One region of the Bacillus sp. Hm123 genome, then DNA from elsewhere that is predicted to be linked to it. Evidence: a T-box and tRNA genes for the amino acid it is inferred to sense, from the RefSeq annotation. Region 1 holds a T-box; the other holds one or more tRNA genes.
What was found. A T-box is a leader RNA that pairs with one kind of tRNA and senses whether it is charged. The one in region 1 lies ahead of thrS (threonine--tRNA ligase), so its partner is inferred to be a tRNA-Thr.
Positions count from the first base shown of each region.

Region 2: it encodes a tRNA-Thr, which carries the amino acid that the T-box ahead of thrS (threonine--tRNA ligase) is inferred to sense. The anticodon was not compared.

Region 1 is NZ_CM200277.1:1,922,279-1,925,665, forward strand. It holds gene ACSVDJ_RS09885 (hypothetical protein) at 1-57, opposite strand, end outside; gene thrS (threonine--tRNA ligase) at 215-2,131, opposite strand; T-box leader at 2,185-2,412, opposite strand; gene ACSVDJ_RS09895 (ferritin) at 2,915-3,387, shown strand, end outside.
Region 2 is NZ_CM200277.1:889,389-892,775, reverse strand. It holds tRNA gene ACSVDJ_RS04670 (tRNA-Gly) at 15-88, opposite strand; gene ACSVDJ_RS04665 (hypothetical protein) at 216-431, opposite strand; gene ACSVDJ_RS04660 (GNAT family N-acetyltransferase) at 519-929, opposite strand; tRNA gene ACSVDJ_RS04655 (tRNA-Leu) at 1,163-1,244, opposite strand; tRNA gene ACSVDJ_RS04650 (tRNA-Cys) at 1,251-1,324, opposite strand; tRNA gene ACSVDJ_RS04645 (tRNA-Gly) at 1,337-1,411, opposite strand; tRNA gene ACSVDJ_RS04640 (tRNA-Gln) at 1,415-1,486, opposite strand; tRNA gene ACSVDJ_RS04635 (tRNA-His) at 1,498-1,573, opposite strand; tRNA gene ACSVDJ_RS04630 (tRNA-Trp) at 1,596-1,669, opposite strand; tRNA gene ACSVDJ_RS04625 (tRNA-Tyr) at 1,677-1,761, opposite strand; tRNA gene ACSVDJ_RS04620 (tRNA-Thr) at 1,775-1,850, opposite strand; tRNA gene ACSVDJ_RS04615 (tRNA-Phe) at 1,859-1,931, opposite strand; tRNA gene ACSVDJ_RS04610 (tRNA-Asp) at 1,948-2,024, opposite strand; tRNA gene ACSVDJ_RS04605 (tRNA-Met) at 2,030-2,103, opposite strand; tRNA gene ACSVDJ_RS04600 (tRNA-Val) at 2,122-2,197, opposite strand; tRNA gene ACSVDJ_RS04595 (tRNA-Glu) at 2,201-2,275, opposite strand; tRNA gene ACSVDJ_RS04590 (tRNA-Ser) at 2,295-2,386, opposite strand; tRNA gene ACSVDJ_RS04585 (tRNA-Asn) at 2,391-2,465, opposite strand; rRNA gene rrf (5S ribosomal RNA) at 2,472-2,587, opposite strand; rRNA gene ACSVDJ_RS04575 (23S ribosomal RNA) at 2,690-3,387, opposite strand, start outside.

The DNA of each region.
Region 1 (3,387 bases):
AATCAAAGAAGCTACTGAAACTTTTTTAGCATCTCGGAAAAAATGCTTAATAGGCATAAATCCTCCTCCTTCCTATCACTATACTAAAAACACTTATAAATACACCACAATACATAATATACCATATAAGTTAAATTTGGAGGGTTTAATATGTATCTAAATAAAGTAACGAATCCCCCAACAACAAGCATTGGGAGATTATCATTCTATCTTTTTAAAGCTCTCTATTTACCACAGTCTGCTTTAAATGAGCGATAAACTCTTCTAATCCCAGTTCATAGGAAGCCGCTTGCCCATGTTTCCTCACGCTCACCGATTGATGTTCTCGTTCTTGATCTCCTACGACAAGAATGTATGGAATCTTCTTCATTTGTGCTTCTCGAATTTTGTAGCCTAGCTTCTCTTCACGTAAATCTAGTTCTACTCGCAAATTTTCTTGTTTCATCCGTTTGCCGATCTCTTCTACATACTCTTTATGAACGTCATTAGATACACCGATCACTTTCACTTGGACAGGTGCGAGCCATAAAGGAAACACACCGCCAAAATGTTCTATTAAAATACCAAGAAAACGATCAATCGATCCAAACACGGCTCGATGGATGACCACTGGACGAACTTTATTGTTGCTCTCATCGATATATGTGAGGTCAAACTTTTCAGGCATTTGAAAATCTAATTGAATCGTTGCACATTGGTGACTTCTCTTCAGAGCATCTTTAATATGAATGTCAATTTTCGGTCCATAAAAGGCGCCATCTCCTTCATTAATTTTGTATTCATAATTAAGGTTCTCTAATACGTTCTTTAAAGCTCCTTCTGCTTGATCCCATAATGCGTCTTCTCCCATATAATCATCCGGTCTTGTCGACAGCTCAATTTCATATTGAAAGCCAAATGTGCGGTACACTTCTTCAATAAGCTTTAATGCCGACCTAATTTCATCTTCAATTTGATTCGGTGTCACAAAAATATGGGCATCATCTTGGCAAAATGTCCGAACTCGCAACAAGCCATTTAAAGCCCCGCTAAATTCATGACGATGAACCTGCCCAAACTCCGCCATCCGAAGCGGAAGGTCGCGATAGGAGTGAAGCTTATTTCTAAAGATCAGCATATGCCCCGGGCAATTCATCGGCTTTAAGGCGAACTTTTGATGTTCCACTTCAGAGAAATACATATTCTCTTTATAGTAATCCCAATGCCCTGATTGCTCCCACAGCTGTTGGTTCATCATCATCGGTGTACGGACTTCCTGATAATCATGGATATGTTGCAACTCTCTTAAAAAGGACTCTAATTCTGTACGAATCACTTGTCCGTTAGCTAAATAAAATGGCATGCCCGGTGCCTCTTCAGAAAACATAAATAGTTCTAACTCGTTGCCTAATTTCCGGTGATTGCGCTTTTGAGCCTCCTCGATAAAATGAAAATAATCATCTAACTCTTGTTTGGAAGCAAAAGCAACACCGTAAATACGCTGCAATACTTGGTTATTACTATCTCCTCGCCAATAGGCTCCTGAAATATGAGTTAATTTAAACACTTTAATATGCCGAGTAGAGGGTAAATGCGGACCCCGGCACAAGTCAAAAAATTCCCCTTGACGATAAATTGTCACCACGTCTTCAGCTGGAATCTGTTCTAGCAATTCCAGCTTAAACGGATCGTGAGCAAACAGCTCTTGTGCTTTTTCTCGTGACACTTCCTCACGTGTAATTTCAAGATTTTCAGCGATAATTTTATTCATTTCTTTTTCGATCTTTGGCAGCTCATGAACAGCTAAGTGATGTTCCATGTCAATGTCATAGTAAAAACCATTTTCAACGACAGGACCGACACCTAAATAAACGTCTCCATATAGACGCTTGACGGCTTGAGCTAACACATGGGCCGTTGTATGCCTCATGACCTCTAGCCCTTCTGCCGAATGAAGATCATACAGTTCAACCTCTGCACTCTCTTCAATACGACGTGTTACATCATATAATGCTCCGTTCACCTGACCAGCAATAGACTTCTTTTTTAAACTCGGACTAATTGACTGCGCAATCTCTGCTAAAGATACCCCTTTTGCATACTTCTTTTCCTTTCCATCTGGAAACTTGATGACCACTTCATTTGCACTCATGTTCTTAACACCTCTTATCATTTTTTGCACAAAAAAACACACGCCTCCCTAAAGAAAGGGACGAGCGTGTGTTAGACCCGTGGTTCCACCCAGATTCCCATCATATTCCTTGCTATGATGGCTCCTTTGGCTGTATCGTAGCCGCTACGGTATTGATTACTATTCGTTCACCAATACAGCTCTAAGGGGGTAAGTCATTTTTTCGTGTTAGGAAGCTTTCACCCTGGGCTTCCCTCTCTGTGAACCGTAAAAAACGCTCATGTCCTTTTCAACGCTTATCTTTATAAAAATAAAAAAACACACATTCATCCCTAAAAAGGGACGAGCGTGTGTTAGACCCGTGGTTCCACCCAGATTCCCATCATGTTCCTTGCCATGATGGCTCCTTTGGCTGTATCGTAGCCGCTACGGTATTGATTACTATTCGTTCACCAATACAGCTCTAAGGGGGTAAGTCATTTTTTCGTGTTAGGAAGCTCTCAACCTTGGCTTCCCTCTCTGTGAACCGTAAAAAACGCTCATGTCCTTTTCAACGCCTCTTGTATATTGTTAATTACTATAACGGCTTTGGTAATTCTAGTCAATCAAAAGTTGAAATTTTCTTTTTGTTGGATTAATTTCCTCTAAAGCTAATTTTTCAGTCTCAACTATTGTCACCCCTAGAAAAATTGATTATGATTGATAACTAGACAGAACCAAATTTTTTCATTACAATGTAATTGATATTTATTCTCAATAAACGACGAGAACGTTATCACATTACATACAAAGGAGTTTTTACCTATGTTATCTACGACTTTACGAGATGCACTAATCGATCAAATGAATTTTGAGTTTTATTCGGCTCATACGTACATGGCAATGGCTGCTTATTGTACGGCTGAAAGCTACGATGGCTTCGCTAACTTTTTCCTTGTGCAAGCGGAAGAAGAGCGTTTCCATGCAATGAAGCTATACAATTATATTAACGACCGTGGCGAAAGAGCGATCGTGTCTGGATTCAAAGATCCAAGCAACGATTATGGTTCGATCCTTGAAGCTTTCCAAGTTGGGTATGAGCATGAGAGAGAAGTGACGAAGCGTTTCTATCACCTGTCAGACTTGGCGATGGATGAGCGCGAGCATGCGACAATGGCCTTTTTGAAATGGTTCATTGATGAGCAAGTGGAAGAAGAGGCTACATTTGATACGCTTATTAACAAGATTAAGCGCATTGAGAACGACTCCAATGCCCTATTTATGTTAGACAATGAGTT
Region 2 (3,387 bases), 1.0 Mb from region 1:
AATAGCAATATGTATGGAGCGGGTGATGAGAATCGAACTCACGACATCAGCTTGGAAGGCTGAGGTTTTACCATTAAACTACACCCGCATCAAAGCTTATTTCTCTTGACTGAACATTTAATATTCTACATTAAAAACCATTTAAGGTCAATAGTTTTTTTAATTTAAATGAGATTTAAAAATAAAAAAAACCTGCCTTTGCAGGTAAGCAAAGCCTATATCGTGTCTACTTTTTTAGCTTTAAGAAATTTGAAGTAGGTTATAATAGCGGACACGAATGAAAACAAAGCAATTATTTTTAATACACGAAAAGGATTCACCCCTATTTGAGAACCAAAAATGCCAGGTATACTTGCACCAGTTAGTAGTAAAGAAACGACCCCTAAAGCAATGAAGCCACAAATATAAATCTTTGCTTTTTTTAGATTCATTTTTTACACCTCCTTTTATCATGTATACGATTAAATTCCTGAAATATACTCCATTTATCATTCCTCTTACAATCTACTTATTATGATTCATATAACTTTATATTCACACAAAAACCGCTCAGTGCCTGGATATTTCTCACCTAAGCTCGTTATCTCAAATCCATATTTCCGATAAAACTCCACTGCATCTTTATCTGTTTCAGCAAAAATAAAACTTAACGAGTATGTATCACAAATATACTTAATCATTTTACTTCCAATCATCTTCCCTCTTTTATTTGGAAATACCGCAATATGTTTTATTTCGCACTTATTCGAACAAACAAACTCAATCCCGATACAACCAACCATTAATCCTTCCAACTCAAACGTATATAACTTTCGATTTAACGACTGTATGTATGTTTCATACTCTCGACTAATTTTTTCTCTCGAAGTTGCATAAGATAAAAGCACATTTATTATTGGATCAATGTTCTTAAATATAATCTCTTTCATCACTACACACCTTTCATTTATGTTTTTAATACCCTAGATCTTCACACACCTAAAAAATACTATACCACCTTTAATAAGTTTGAGAGCATCCTCAAAACAGAAGATTCGTCAAAGTAATACCTTTATACATGTCTATAAAGACTCTCAATGTAGAACTTCATCATTATGAGCAAAAAAGACACCTACTAACGATAGTAGATGTCTTTAAATGCCGTTATATCAACGTTTTATAATACCGGTGGTCGGGGTCGAACCGACACTCCTCACGGAACACGATTTTGAGTCGTGCGCGTCTGCCAATTCCGCCACACCGGCAAATTATGGAGGCGGCAACCGGATTTGAACCGGTGGTGAAGGTTTTGCAGACCTCTGCCTTACCACTTGGCTATGCCGCCATAAAGATGTACTGGAGCGGAAGACGGGATTCGAACCCGCGACCCCCACCTTGGCAAGGTGGTGTTCTACCACTGAACTACTTCCGCAAACTGGGCTAGAAGGATTCGAACCTTCGCGTGACGGAATCAAAATCCGCTGCCTTACCGCTTGGCTATAGCCCATTAATTAAATATGGGGCGACCGAGGGGAATCGAACCCCCGAATGTCGGAACCACAATCCGATGCGTTAACCACTTCGCCACGATCGCCATAATTTTTATGAATTTTACTTGGCAGGGGCAGTAGGAATCGAACCCACACTGGAGGTTTTGGAGACCTCTGTTCTACCGTTAAACTATGCCCCTATAAAACTGGTGGAGGGGGACGGATTCGAACCGCCGAACCCTGAGGGAGCGGATTTACAGTCCGCCGCGTTTAGCCACTTCGCTACCCCTCCATATATTAAAAAGTGGTGCCGGCGAGAGGACTTGAACCCCCAACCTACTGATTACAAGTCAGTTGCTCTACCAATTGAGCTACACCGGCAATAAAGGTGGCTCAGGACGGAATCGAACCGCCGACACATGGATTTTCAGTCCATTGCTCTACCAACTGAGCTACTGAGCCAAGATTATTATATAAATGGCGGTCCGGACGGGACTCGAACCCGCGACCTCCTGCGTGACAGGCAGGCATTCTAACCAACTGAACTACCGGACCATTTATTGCGGGGACAGGATTTGAACCTGCGACCTTCGGGTTATGAGCCCGACGAGCTACCAGACTGCTCCACCCCGCGACGATACTAATTTATTAATGGTGGAGGATGACGGGATCGAACCGCCGACCCCCTGCTTGTAAGGCAGGTGCTCTCCCAGCTGAGCTAATCCTCCATATGGTGACCCGTACGGGATTCGAACCCGTGTTACCGCCGTGAAAGGGCGGTGTCTTAACCGCTTGACCAACGGGCCTATTTTTATTATGTATAAATGGCGGAGAGCAAGGGATTTGAACCCTTGAGGCAGCGTTAACCGCCTACACGATTTCCAATCGTGCTCCTTCGGCCACTCGGACAGCTCTCCTAAATGGCTCCGCAGGTAAGATTCGAACTTACGACCGATCGGTTAACAGCCGATTGCTCTACCACTGAGCTACTGCGGAATATCCGCCTGGCAACGTCCTACTCTCACAGGGGGAAACCCCCAACTACCATCGGCGCTGAAGAGCTTAACTTCCGTGTTCGGTATGGGAACGGGTGTGACCTCTTCGCTATCGCCACCAGACTTTTCAAGACATTTATTATTATAACATAATAATGATCTTTTGCAAGAACTTTTTTGTTCTTTCAAAACTGGATAATAAGTATTGTAACCTTGCAAATCGCCTAGGAAAAGTCCTCGATCGATTAGTATTCGTCAGCTCCACGTGTCGCCACGCTTCCACCTCGAACCTATCTACCTGATCATCTTTCAGGGATCTTACTAGCTTGCGCTATGGGAAATCTCATCTTGAGGGGGGCTTCATGCTTAGATGCTTTCAGCACTTATCCCGTCCGCACATAGCTACCCAGCGATGCCTTTGGCAAGACAACTGGTACACCAGCGGTGCGTCCATCCCGGTCCTCTCGTACTAAGGACAGCTCCTCTCAAATTTCCTGCGCCCGCGACGGATAGGGACCGAACTGTCTCACGACGTTCTGAACCCAGCTCGCGTACCGCTTTAATGGGCGAACAGCCCAACCCTTGGGACCGACTACAGCCCCAGGATGCGATGAGCCGACATCGAGGTGCCAAACCTCCCCGTCGATGTGGACTCTTGGGGGAGATAAGCCTGTTATCCCCGGGGTAGCTTTTATCCGTTGAGCGATGGCCCTTCCATGCGGAACCACCGGATCACTAAGCCCGACTTTCGTCCCTGCTCGACTTGTAGGTCTCGCAGTCAAGCTCCCTTGTGCCTTTACACTCTGCGAATGATTTCCAACCATTCTGAGGGAACCTTTGGGCGCCTCCGTTACTTTTTAGGAGGCGACCGCCCCAGTCAAACTGCCCACCTGACACTGTCTCCCACCCCGATCAGGGGTGCG